DNA from 3 places in the Roseateles sp. T103 genome. Region 3 is predicted to be linked to each of the others. Evidence: predicted binding sites of a transcription regulator. Region 3 holds the regulator's gene; each other region holds the start of a gene.

Region 1 (4,273 bases), on a different contig from region 3:
ACCGCAAACCCAAGCGCAACCAACAATCGCTGCTGTTCCGTCGCAAGCGTTTCTGCCGTTTCACCGTCGCAGGTGTCGAGCAGATCGACTACAAGGACGTGGACACGCTGCGCGACTTCATCGGCGAGAACGGCAAGATCACGCCCGCACGCCTGACTGGCACGCGCGCTTTCTACCAGCGTCAGCTGACCGTGGCCATCAAGCGTGCTCGCTTCCTGGCCCTGCTGCCGTACTCTGATCAGCACAAGGTCTAAGAGGAGCCAGCACCATGCAAGTGATCCTGCTTGAAAAAGTGGCCAACCTCGGCAACCTCGGCGACGTCGTCAAGGTCAAGGACGGCTATGCCCGCAACTTCCTGATCCCGACCAAGCAGGCGCGCCGCGCCACCGAGGCCGCGATCAAGGAATTCGAAGCCCGCCGCGCCGAGCTCGAGAAGGCTGCCGCCGAGAAGCTGGCTGCTGCCCAGGCCCTGGGCGAGAGCATCAACGGCAAGACCGTGCGCATCAGCCAGAAGGCGGGTGTGGACGGCCGCCTGTTCGGTTCCGTCACCAATGCCGACATCGCTGAGGCACTGGGCAAGATGGGCTTCGCGGTCGCGAAGGCGCAGATCCGCATGCCCAACGGCCCGTTGAAGGCGGTGGGCGAGTTCCCCGTGAGCGTGGCTCCGCACACCGACGTGGTGGTGGAAGTCTCCGTTCAGGTGGTGGCCGAGGCCGAGTAAGCCCTAATGCGCTGCAGCCCTAGTGCTGCAACGATCGAGAAAGCCGATGACTTCCGAGTCGTCGGCTTTTTGTCTTCTGGGGGCGCAGTTATCCCGCTGTAACCCCAGGTCTTGAACACTTTCTCCACAGGCTTGCACACAGAGGCTGTGGACAGTTGGTCCGCCATGTCAGCGATCTTCTCTTCTCCTGGTTCTTCGGGTGGCTCGCAAGACGACGAGGTTGCGCGCCTGCGGGTGCCGCCGCACTCGGTCGAGGCCGAGCAGAGCGTGCTGGGCGGCCTGCTGATCGACAACTCCGCTTGGGATCGCGCCGCGGACCTGCTGACCGACTCCGACTTCTACCGCTACGAGCACAAGCAGGTCTTCGCGGCCATCGGCAAGCTGGTCAACGCCGGCAAGCCCGCCGACGTGGTGACGGTCTTCGAAGAGCTGACCTCGCTGGGCAAGGCCGAGGAGTGCGGCGGTCTGGCCTACCTGAATGCGCTGGCGCAGAGCGTGCCCAGTGCCGCCAATCTGCGGCGTTATGCCGAGATCGTGCGTGAGCGCGCCATCCTGCGCAAGCTGGTTGCCACCTCGGACGAGATCGCCACCGCGGCGCTGAATCCGCAGGGCCGTGCGGTGACGCAGATCCTCGACGAGGCCGAAGGCAAGATCTTCCGCATCGGCGAGGAAGGCTCGCGCAGCCGGCAGGGGTTCCAGAGCATGGATCAGCTGGTCGTGCAGCTGATCGATCGAGTCAACGAACTGGCCGAGCAGGGGGCCGAGGACGTCACCGGCGTGCGCACCGGCTTCTACGATCTGGACCGCATGACCGCCGGACTGCAGCCCGGCGACCTGATCGTGCTGGCGGCCCGACCATCGATGGGCAAGACCGCGTTTGCGATCAATATCGGCGAGAGTGTTGCTATCAACGAAGGCCTGCCGGTCGTCATCTACTCGATGGAAATGGGTGCGGCGCAGCTGGCGCTGCGTATGGTCGGCTCGATCGGTCGTATCGATCAGAGCCATCTGCGCACCGGCCGTCTCGCCGACGACGAATGGGGGCGTCTGTCCGAAGCTGTGGACAAGCTCGGCAAGGCGCCGATCTACATCGACGAGAGCCCGGGTCTGTCGCCCAGCGAGGTACGTGCCCGCGCGCGCCGCCAGGCGCGCATCAGCGGCAAGCTGGGCCTGATCATCATCGACTACCTGCAGCTGATGAGCGGCAACGGTGGCAACGAGGAAAACCGTGCCACCGTGCTGGGCGAGATCTCGCGGGGCCTGAAGGCGCTGGCCAAGGAGCTGGGTTGTCCGGTGATTGCGCTCTCGCAGCTCAATCGTTCGGTGGAACAGCGGCCGGACAAGCGGCCGATGATGTCCGACCTTCGCGAGTCCGGCGCCATCGAGCAGGATGCCGACATCATCATGTTCATCTACCGCGACGAGTACTACACCAAGGACGAGTGCAAGGAGCCGGGTGTCGCGGAGATCATCATCGCCAAGCAGCGTAACGGTCCGGTGGGCACGGTGAAGCTGGCCTTCCAGCGCATGCACACCAAGTTCGAGAACCTGGCGCCTGGCTACTCGGGCGGCGACGAGTACTGAGCAAGCGCGCGCCTTGCTGTGCGAGGGAATGCTCAAGCGAGACCGGCCGCGCGCCGGTCTATTCATTTGGAATGGACAACCGCTGATATCTGTATAAACATACAGTATGTCCGCGAGTCCGAAATCGTCGATCAAGTCTGCTCCGCCGCTCTATCTGCGGCCGGAAGCGCTCAAGGGAAGGGGCAGCGCCTGGGCCATCGCCCATCGTTTCGAGCAGGATCTGCGTGAGCAGCACGACGATGGCTGGGGCAGTCTGGAGCAACTGGCTGCCGAGAAGCCGCTGGGCCCGGGCACGCAGATCATCGAGGAACAGGCGCGGCGCATTCTCAGCAGCAACCAGTCCCCCGACATTGCCTTCGACCTTTCCATCAACCCGTATCGCGGCTGCGAGCATGGCTGCATCTACTGCTTCGCCCGACCGACGCACGCCTACCTGGACCTGTCGCCGGGCCTGGACTTCGAGACACGCATCGTTGCCAAGATCAATGCGGCCGAGCGCCTGCGCGAGAGCCTGGCCAGCCCGAGCTATCAACCCCGTTCCCTGTGCCTGGGCACGGCGACCGATGCCTATCAGCCGGTCGAGCGCCGGCTGCGACTGACCCGCGCCATCGTCGAGTTGCTGGCCGAATGCCGACACCCGTTCTCGCTGGTCACCAAGTCGGCGGGTGTCGAGCGTGATCTCGACCTCCTTGCTCCGATGGCAGCGCGCGGCCTTGTGGCGGTCTATGTCTCGGTAACTACGCTGGATGCCGAACTGGCGAGAACCTTGGAGCCCAGAGCCGCCTCGCCGCAGCGCCGCCTGCGCACGATCAGGGCGCTGGCGGGGGCGGGTGTGCCGGTAGGCGTCAGTGTGTCGCCGCTGATTCCCTTTCTCAACGAGCCCGAGCTCGAGCGTATTCTCGAGGCCGCTGCGGAGGCGGGCGCGCGCAGCGCCTTCAGCATTCCCCTGCGTCTGCCCTGGGAAGTGGCGCCGCTTTTCCAGGACTGGCTGCAGCAGCATCAGCCAGATCGCGCCGAGCGCATCATGGCGCGCTTGCGCGAGATGCGCGGCGGGCGCGACAACGACCCACGCTTCGGCAGCCGCATGCGCGGCGAAGGCGTTTGGGCCGAGTTGATGCAGCAACGCATGCGCAAGGCCTGCGCCAGGCTGGGTTTGAATCGCGACCAGTTGGCGCTCGACTTCGGGCAGTTTCGTCGTCCTGCCGCCCTTGCAGGGCAAGGGGAGCTGTTCTGAGGTTGCCGGCCCGGCGGCTCAGACGCGCAACGCCAGGGCGCCGGCGGCTCTGGCCTGGCCGATGCGCGTGGCTGCGCCGCCGAGCGGCAGCACATAGCGCTCCTGCAGCGTGGTGATCTGCTCCTGCAGCGCCTGGGCACAGCTGATCTTCTCTTCGTGGCGCTTGAGCACCAGCTTGGCCATGTCGATCAGCTTGGCATTGCGCGTGGCCTCGCCCTGCTCGATGAGCAGGCGAACCGCTGTCTCCGCGCCTCCGCGCAGCGAGTGGCGCATTGCCGTTTCGGCGATGCCGAAGACCTTCACATGTGCGTCGCGCAGCTGGCTGGCAGCGGCCTCGTCGCCTTCGGTCATGGCAACGAGGATTTCCGTCGCCGACTTGGTCGTGCAGTAGCGCAGCCCCAGGGTTTCGAGGCCGGCTTCCATGCCGTCGATCTGAGCGCCGCGCTTGCGCAGCCTCGCCCACAGCCCGATGAGCAGGCTGGCGGCTTCGAGGTCGAAGTCGGGCGCCTCCATTTCCGCGGTGTACTTGGCGAGCGCCGTCATCGCTTGAGAGCCGCGGCCTTCCATCGTTTCGCGCAGCACCTGGTAGACCAGGCCGAAGCGCCGTGTGCGCTCCGAGAAGCGGTCGCGCTCGATCTCCTGCAGCATGGCCTCATGCGCATAACGCAAGCCTTTCACGTCGCGCGCGTCGAAGCGCATCAGCCCGATCAGCACCAGGGTGAGCAGATCGAAGA
Region 2 (4,273 bases), on a different contig from region 3:
GGCTGCCGCGCGGGTCGATCACGACGCCGACAAAGGCCTGAACCACTGCAGTGGGCAGCACCTGGCAGAGTTCGGTGATGTGGGTGCAGCCGCGAGTGCCGCCCAGGCGCTCCTTGACGCCCTGACGGAAGCCCTTGAAGAGGTTCAACCCGACCAAGCGGCCATAGGCCTCGCCGTGCTGGTCGCAGGCGCCTGGGTAGGGAATCCAGTGTGTTTCAGAGCGGGCCTCGATGATGTTCGCCTTGGCATCGATGCACAGCAGCAGGCGCATGGCGTGCAGCGGATCGCTGGCAGAGCGCATGCCGCCGGCCACCGGGAAGTCGCGTGGCTTGGTGTCCTGCAGCGAGGCTTCGACGTCGAAGCAGCCGTCCTGACGCGCAAACACCTGCACGTCGATGGCACGACGGTGCAGCAAACGGCGTTCGGCGGGCTGCTGGGACAAGGACATGGTCGGTATTCGCAGGCGAAACGCACCGCCGTCGACGCAGGGGCAAGCCGCGTGCGGGCGCTTTTGCACAGTCCGCCAATGTAGCATGCTGCGCTGCGGCAAAGGCTTACAGCAGGCTTCCAGTGGGCGGTCGGCGCGCTGTGCGGTCACCGTACAAAGGCGGCACCAGTCAGTCTTCGTCAGCCCGCAGCACGCGTCGGATGGTGTCTGAGGAAAAGCCGCGCGTGGCAAGAAAACGCATCTGCCGTGCGCGGTCGGCGGCTTCGACAGGCAGCTGCGCGCCGAACTTGCGCCGGCGCACCTCGGCGGCGCGCTGCACTTCGCTGTCGCGCAGCGCCGCCATGCTTGAATCGTCAGGACTCAGACCGTGCTGGGCCAGCTCCTGCCGTATCCGCGCGTTGCCCCATCGCTGGGCGCGGGCCTGGATGCGAGATTCGACAAAGCGCTGCTCGTCCAGAAAGCCCTCGGCCTGCAACCAGCCGAGCAGCTGCTCCACCTGCTCGGAGGCTGCCTGTCCATGGGCCTCATCGTCTTCAGCCGCTTCATCGCCCGCTGGGCCTTCGGCGCGATCACCCGCCTGCTGACGCGCGATGCGCAGCAGCTTGCGACGCATCTCGACGATGCTCTGATCGCGCTGCGCCAGCAGCGCGATGGCACGCATCTTCAGCGACAGGCCCGATCCGCCGGAGCGCGAGGCCATGCCGCAGGTATCACTCGCCGCTGTCGGCCGCTTGCGGCAGCGGCGCCACGCCCAGCGATTCGCGGATCTTGTTCTCGATCTCGTGGGCGAGATCGGGGTTCTCGCGCAGGAATTCGCGCGCGTTGTCCTTGCCCTGGCCGATCTTCTCGCCGTTGTAGGCATACCAGGCGCCGGACTTGTCCACCACCTTGGCCGTGACCCCCAGGTCGATGATCTCGCCCTCGCGGCTGATGCCTTCGCCATAGAGGATGTCGAATTCGGCGGTCTTGAACGGTGGCGAGACCTTGTTCTTCACCACCTTGACCTTGGTCTCGGAGCCGATGACGTCCTCACCCTTCTTGATCGAGCCGATGCGGCGGATGTCCAGGCGGACCGAGGCATAGAACTTCAGCGCATTGCCGCCAGTGGTGGTCTCCGGGCTGCCGAACATCACGCCGATCTTCATGCGGATCTGGTTGATGAAGATGACCGTGCAGTTGGTCTTCTTGATCGTGGCGGTCAGCTTGCGCAGTGCCTGGCTCATCAGGCGGGCTTGCAGGCCGGGCAGCGCATCGCCCATTTCGCCTTCCAGCTCGGCCTTGGGCGTCAGCGCAGCGACCGAGTCGACGACGATCAGGTCCACCGAGCCGGAGCGCACCAGCGCATCGACGATCTCGAGCGCCTGCTCACCGGTGTCGGGCTGGCTGATCAGCAGGTCCTGCAGATTGACGCCGAGCTTCTGCGCGTACTGGATGTCCAGCGCATGTTCGGCATCGATGAAGGCCGCAGTGCCGCCGAGCTTCTGCATTTCGGCGATGACCTGCAGCGTCAGCGTGGTCTTGCCCGAGGACTCGGGGCCGTAGATCTCTATCACCCGACCGCGAGGCAGGCCGCCGACGCCCAGCGCGATGTCCAGACCCAGTGAGCCGGTGGAAACCACTTGGATGTCTTCGATGACTTCGCCCTCGCCCAGGCGCATGATCGAGCCCTTGCCGAACTGCTTTTCGATCTGGGCCAGCGCGGCTTGCAGAGCCTTGGCTTTTTCGGCGGCGGCAGCGGTATTGGGTTTCACGGGGGCGTCCATATGTTCTCCTCGGTAGGCTGGGCGCATTATGGCGCAATCTGTATGTTTGTACAGTAGTTGCAGCAAGTGCTGCTGCCAAGTCCTGTCAGCAGGGCGAGGTCCATAAAATCGAGGACTGAACGCCAGAGGCGCCGCAACGACAGCGCGCCCGATAACCACGGAGACAGCTCATGCGAATTCTCATTGCCGAAGACGACCAGGTGCTGGCCGATGGTTTGTTGCGCTCGCTGCGCGCGTCCGGTTATGCGGTGGATCAGGTCAGCAGTGGCAGCGAGGCGGATGCGGCGCTGGCTTCGCATGAATTCGACCTGGTGATCCTCGATCTCGGTCTGCCGCGGCTGCATGGTCTGGAAGTGCTGCGCAAGCTGCGCACGCGTGGCTCGGCCACGCCGGTGCTGATCCTCACCGCGGCCGACAGCGTCGAGCAGCGCGTCAAGGGCCTGGACCTGGGGGCGGACGACTTCATGGCCAAGCCCTTCTCGCTGCAGGAACTCGAGGCGCGCGTGCGCGCGCTGACGCGCCGCGGTCTGGGCACGGCCTCCAGCGTGATCAAGCATGGCCCGCTGTCCTTCGACGCCACCGGCCGCGTGGCCTATATCAACGACCAGATGATCGAGCTGTCGGCGCGCGAGCTCTCGCTGCTCGAGGTGCTGCTGCAGCGCGCCGGTCGCCTGGTCAGCAAGGATCAGCTGGTCGAGCGCCTGTGCGAATGGGGCGAAGAGGTCAGCAACAATGCGATCGAGGTCTACATCCATCGCCTGCGCAAGAAGATCGAGCAGGGGCCCATCCGCATCGCCACCGTGCGCGGCCTGGGCTACTGCCTGGAGAAAGTGCCGGGCTGAGCGCCGGCCGGACAGTCCGATGGAGCGCGGCCCGGCTGTCCGATACGCCTCTCGCTAAATGGCCCAGAACCGCGAACAACGCTCCCTCTTCGGCGAGATTCTCGACTGGCTGCTGGCGCCCTTGCTGGTGATCTGGCCGGTCAGCGTGGCGCTGACCTGGCTGGTGGCGCAGGGCATCGCCGGGCGCCCGTACGACCGCGAGCTCGGCGAGATGGCGCGCAATCTCGGCCTGCAGGTCGCGGCCGTGCCGCTGGAGGGCGCCAAGCGCTCGCGCTACGCGCTGGCGCCGGAGGCTGCGGCGCTGCTGCGCGCCGATGGCAACGACACGGTCTATTACCAGGTGCTGGGGCTGCGCGGCGAACTGCTCAGTGGCGACGCGCAGCTGCCGGTGCCCGAGGCCGAGCCGGGCCAGACCATCGTTCCCTGGCGGCTGCTCTATCGCGACGACGAGGTCGCTGGCGAGCCGGTGCGCGTGGCCTATCTGTGGGTGGCGCCCGAGGGCATGGCTGGCAGCACGCAGATGATGTTCGTGCAGGTGGCCGAGACCCTGGGCAAGCGCGCGCGGCTGACCAACGACATCATCAAGGGCGTGATCCTGCCGCAGTTCGTCATCCTGCCGCTGGCGGTGCTGCTGGTGTGGATGGCGCTGGTGCGCGGCATCGCGCCGCTCAACGAGCTGCAGCGGCGCATCCGCTCGCGCGAGAGCTCGGACCTGAGCCCCATCGACGAGCGCCATGTGCCCGACGAGGTGGCGCCGCTGGTGCGCGCGATCAACGACCTGCTCGAGCGCCTGGACCAGTCGCTGAGCGCGCAGAAGCACTTCCTGGCCGACGCCGCGCATCAGCTGAAGACCCCGCTGGCCGGGCTGCGCACGCAGGCCGAATTCGCACAGCGCGAGATCGACGAGGGCCGCAGCTCGCCAGCTGAGCTCAAGCGCTCGCTGCAGCAGATCGCGCTGTCCAGCCAGCGCGCCGCGCACATGGTGAACCAGCTGCTCGCGATGGCGCGCGCCGAGGATCAGGAGCATGCGCTGCGCCGCAGCGAGGTCAATCTGGCCGAACTGGCCATCGAGACGGTGCGCGACTTCGTGCCGCGGGCGATGGACAAGCGCATCGACCTTGGCTACGAGGGACCGGACGAGGAGCACAGCATGCTGCGTATCCACGGCCAGCCCCTGCTGATCCGCGAGCTGATCCGCAACCTCGTCGACAACGCGCTGC
Region 3 (4,273 bases):
TCGATGGCGCTCAACGAGTTCGAAGGCACGGTGATGCTGGTCAGCCATGACCGCGCGTTGCTGCGCGAGGTCTGCGACGAGTTCTGGCTCGTGGCCAAGGGCGCGGTCGGGCCCTTCGACGGCGATCTGGACGACTACCAGCGCTGGCTGCTCGAGACGGCCAAGGAGGCGGCGCGCGAACTCAAGGCGGCGGCAGCCACGACTGCCGCGACGCCCTCAGCCGCTACCGCCGCGCCCAGCGCCGGCAGCAGCGGCCAGTCCCGGGAGGAGCGCAAAGCAGCGGGGCAGGCCCGTCAGCGCCTGGCTGAGCAGACCCGCCCCTTGCGCAAGGAAATGGAAGCTCTGGACGGCAAGCTGCACAGCCTGGCCGCCGAGCGCCAGACTCTGGAGGACGAACTGTCCAGCGGCAGCTGCTCGGCGGGCCGCATCGCCGAAGTCGGACGCCGACTGAAGGCGATAGGCGACGACATTGAGGCCGCGGAGATGCGCTGGCTCGAACTGGGCGAACAGATCGAGGCCCTTCAGGCGACGAACTGATCGCGGCGGTTATGGGTTGCGGCCCAGCAGTTCCAGCAACAGCGCGATGCGCGCCTTCACCGGCCCGAGCGCACCCGCGCTGCGGAACGGCCGCCCATGCTGGGCAGGCAGGATGACGGGCCCGGCATCGCAGCGGGTGCTCAGCCAGACTTCAACGCCCTGAGCCTGCGCGCGCAGCAATGCGGACTCCAGCGCGTTGGACAGCGTGCCGTTGCCTGTTCCGGCGACAACGATGCCATCGACGCCGCTGGCCAGCAGTGCATCAACGACGGCTCCATCGGCGCCCACGTGATTCAGCACGATCTGCACCCGCGGCCAGGATTGAGCCGGGCGCAAAACCGTGCCAAGTCCCACGCCTGCCTCTGCATCTGGCCATGGGCAAAGCGCGCGGACAACCCCCTCCTCGATCACTGCCATCGGCCCGCCTTCGGCCGAAGCAAAGGCGTTGACACGATAGCTATGCACCTTGCGGACCGCGTCGGCCGCATGTACCGCACCCGCAAACGCGCACAGCACGCCGGTCGCGCCGGGCTGTGATGCGACACGAACCGCGTCGAGCAGGTTCTGCGGGCCGTCTGCCAGCAGGGCTGTCGCCGGGCGCATGGCCGCGGTGAGCACGACCGGCTTCCGAGGAGCGAGCACACGCTGAAGGAAGTAGGCCGTCTCCTCCAGCGTATCGGTGCCATGGGTCACGACGATGCCTTGGACCTCGGGCCGATCCAGATGCCGCTGCACAGCCTGGGCAACCCGTTGCCAGGTTGCGAAGTCCATGTCCTTGCTGTCGATCTGCGCCACCTGCTCGCATTCGAGCGAAAAGCTGGCCAGCTGCGGCACAGCGCGCACCAAATGTCCGACGCCGAGCTGCGCGGCGCTGTAGCCGATGTTGTCCGCCGCATCGGCTGCAGTGCCGGCGATGGTGCCTCCGGTGCCAAGGATCACGAGCATGCAGCCCCCTTCGGTAAAGTCTGCTGTACATTCATACAGATACTGGATATATACTCAGCCAGGCATCCATCTCATCGGGTGCAGCGAGAGAGGACAACGTGGACGACATCGCCAAAGATCAAGCCAACGGAAACGAGATGCGCCTGACCGCGCGGCAGCAGCAGATCCTTGATCTGGTGCGTGAAGCCATTGAGCGCACGGGTGCGCCGCCGACACGCGCAGAGATTGCCGCTGAACTCGGTTTCCGTTCCGCGAATGCTGCCGAAGAACATCTGCAGGCACTGGCCCGCAAGGGTGCGATCGAACTCGTCGGCGGCACATCGCGCGGCATACGTTTGAAGTCGGACACGTTGAAGCAGGTTCACCAGGCCCGCATGGCTCGCGAAGCGGCCAATCAGCAGTTCGAACTGCCGCTGGCCGGCCTCGCGCAGCTGACGCTGCCACTGGTTGGTCGCGTCGCAGCCGGTCAACCGATTCTCGCCCAGGAACATGTGGAGCAGACCTATACGCTTGAGGCCGGCATGTTCGAGCGCAAGCCCGATTTCCTGTTGAAGGTACGCGGCATGAGCATGAAGGACATCGGCATCATGGACGGGGATCTGCTGGCCGTGAAGCAGGCGCGGGACGCAAAGAACGGGCAGATCGTCGTTGCACGCATCGGCGAGGAAGTCACGGTCAAACGCTATCGGCGCAACCGCGAGCAGATCACCCTGCTGCCCGAGAACGAAGATTTCGAGCCCATCGTGGTCGGACCCGAGGACGAGTTCTGCATCGAAGGTCTTGCGGTGGGATTGATCCGACCGCAGTTCAACGCTTGAGTCGAATAAGGACCTGCTCATCATGATGAAGGCCCGCCATTTTGAAGACTGCTTCACGCTGGAGCAGATTCCGAACGTCGGTCCGGCGGTCGCCGCCGATCTTCGTGCGCTGGGCGTGCAACGCCCAAAGGATCTGCGGCGACACGACCCCTACGCGCTTTACCAGCGCTTGTGTCGCCAGACTGGCACGCGACACGACCCTTGCATGCTCGATACCTTGATGGCAGCTGTGGACTTCATGGCCGGCGGTCCGCCACGTCCCTGGTGGCACTTCACCGAGCAGCGCCGCCAGCGCTATGGCGCTGTTTGATCGGCGAGCCGGCAGTTCGCCGGTCTCATTGGAATGAGTAGGCAACAGAAAAAAACCCCAGAGCTTGCGCACTGGGGTTTTCATTTTTTGGCGGAGTGGACGGGGCTCGAACCCGCGACCCCCGGCGTGACAGGCCGGTATTCTAACCAACTGAACTACCACTCCAATACCGTAAAGGGTATTGAATAAGTTTCGCAATCCGCTGAGATACTCTCTCAGCCAACTGCCAAGCCTTATTAAACTTGGCGTCCCCTAGGGGATTCGAACCCCTGTAGTCACCGTGAAAGGGTGGTGTCCTAGGCCTCTAGACGAAGGGGACTAATCCTTCTTTTCGCGAACTCATCCGACTGCGCGCCCCGCCAGCCCGAAGGCTATTGGTGGAGGTAAGCGGGATCGAACCGCTGACCTCTTGCATGCCATGCAAGCGCTCTCCCAGCTGAGCTATACCCCCGCGAAGTCTTTTCTGACTTCCCGAGCGACTCGCGCCGTCGAGTTGATTCCGACTCAAAAATACAAACGGCCAAATGAATGGCCGTTTGCTATGCAAACCTTGGCGGAGTGGACGGGGCTCGAACCCGCGACCCCCGGCGTGACAGGCCGGTATTCTAACCAACTGAACTACCACTCCGCGTGGGATAAGTTTCGCAACCCATCGAGAATATATCCCGACAAATTGCCAAGCCTCATCAAACTTGGCGTCCCCTAGGGGATTCGAACCCCTGTAGTCACCGTGAAAGGGTGGTGTCCTAGGCCTCTAGACGAAGGGGACTAATCCTTCTTCATGACTTGAACTGCGCGCCACCTCAGCCCTAGGGCTCTTGGTGGAGGTAAGCGGGATCGAACCGCTGACCTCTTGCATGCCATGCAAGCGCTCTCCCAGCTGAGCTATACCCCCTTTGAAACCTTAGCTGCAGTTTGTGCAGTTCAGTTTCTTCGGTGTCGCGCTGTTCAAGCGAGACCGAAAGTATAAAGGTTTTTTCATGCACTGCGCAAGCGTTCGATCACAACTTCTTTGCTAAACAGCTCAAGCACCGCATCCAACGAAGGCGTCTGGGCACGACCGCAGACAGCGACGCGCACGGGCATGGCCAGCTGAGGCATCTTCAGCCCGTGTTTGCCGAGCGCTTCCTTCAGCGCCGCCTGAATCGAGACCTTGTTCCAGTCGATGCTGAGCAGCATGTCAGCGAGCTCTCGCAAGACCGGCTTCACCGCATCGGTCAAGTGCGTCGTGACGTCCTCCTGGGTGGGCTGAACCGGTGAGAAGTACATCGCCAGCCAGTCCGCCAGTTCCACCGTCGTTCCGCAGCGATCCTTGAACAGCGCGCACATCGTCTCCATCGCAGCGTTCGCTTCAGCCACAATGCCACGTCGGTGCAACTGTTCTGAGACAAGGCGTGCCAGGCGGCCGTTATCAGCAGTCTTGATGTACTGGCCGTTCACCCACACCAGTTTGGCCGGGTCCCACTGTGCTGGACTTCTGGACAAGTGGCTGCCGTCGAACCACTGAACCAGTTGCTGGCGACTGAACAGTTCTTCGTCTCCATGGCTCCAGCCCAGGCGCGAAAGGTAGTTCAGCATCGCCTCGGGCAGATAGCCGCCTTCCTCGTAGGCCGTCACGCTCACGGCGCCGCGTCGCTTGGAGAGTTTCTGCCCATCATCGCCG

What was found. The regulator LexA, encoded in region 3, represses DNA repair genes until DNA is damaged. The targets are predictions, from matches to a motif close to ACTGTATNNNNATACAGT.
Region 1: a site for LexA is predicted at 2,394-2,411, ahead of AC2EBS_RS07035 (PA0069 family radical SAM protein). Genes of this name have one in related genera too.
Region 2: a site for LexA is predicted at 2,249-2,266, ahead of recA (recombinase RecA). Genes of this name have one in related genera too.

What each region holds. Positions count from the first base shown of each region.
Region 1 is NZ_JBXVVS010000002.1:128,786-133,058, reverse strand. It holds gene rpsR (30S ribosomal protein S18) at 1-254, shown strand, start outside; gene rplI (50S ribosomal protein L9) at 269-721, shown strand; gene dnaB (replicative DNA helicase) at 887-2,305, shown strand; gene AC2EBS_RS07035 (PA0069 family radical SAM protein) at 2,412-3,539, shown strand; gene AC2EBS_RS07030 (response regulator) at 3,558-4,273, opposite strand, start outside.
Region 2 is NZ_JBXVVS010000007.1:100,065-104,337, reverse strand. It holds gene AC2EBS_RS17455 (DUF2889 domain-containing protein) at 1-448, opposite strand, end outside; gene AC2EBS_RS17450 (regulatory protein RecX) at 618-1,148, opposite strand; gene recA (recombinase RecA) at 1,159-2,211, opposite strand; gene AC2EBS_RS17440 (response regulator) at 2,382-3,053, shown strand; gene AC2EBS_RS17435 (sensor histidine kinase) at 3,112-4,273, shown strand, end outside.
Region 3 is NZ_JBXVVS010000001.1:917,687-921,959, reverse strand. It holds gene AC2EBS_RS04045 (ATP-binding cassette domain-containing protein) at 1-537, shown strand, start outside; gene AC2EBS_RS04040 (asparaginase) at 547-1,482, opposite strand; gene lexA (transcriptional repressor LexA) at 1,620-2,300, shown strand; gene AC2EBS_RS04030 (helix-hairpin-helix domain-containing protein) at 2,323-2,610, shown strand; tRNA gene AC2EBS_RS04025 (tRNA-Asp) at 2,699-2,775, opposite strand; tRNA gene AC2EBS_RS04020 (tRNA-Glu) at 2,854-2,929, opposite strand; tRNA gene AC2EBS_RS04015 (tRNA-Ala) at 2,986-3,061, opposite strand; tRNA gene AC2EBS_RS04010 (tRNA-Asp) at 3,162-3,238, opposite strand; tRNA gene AC2EBS_RS04005 (tRNA-Glu) at 3,304-3,379, opposite strand; tRNA gene AC2EBS_RS04000 (tRNA-Ala) at 3,430-3,505, opposite strand; gene gltX (glutamate--tRNA ligase) at 3,589-4,273, opposite strand, start outside.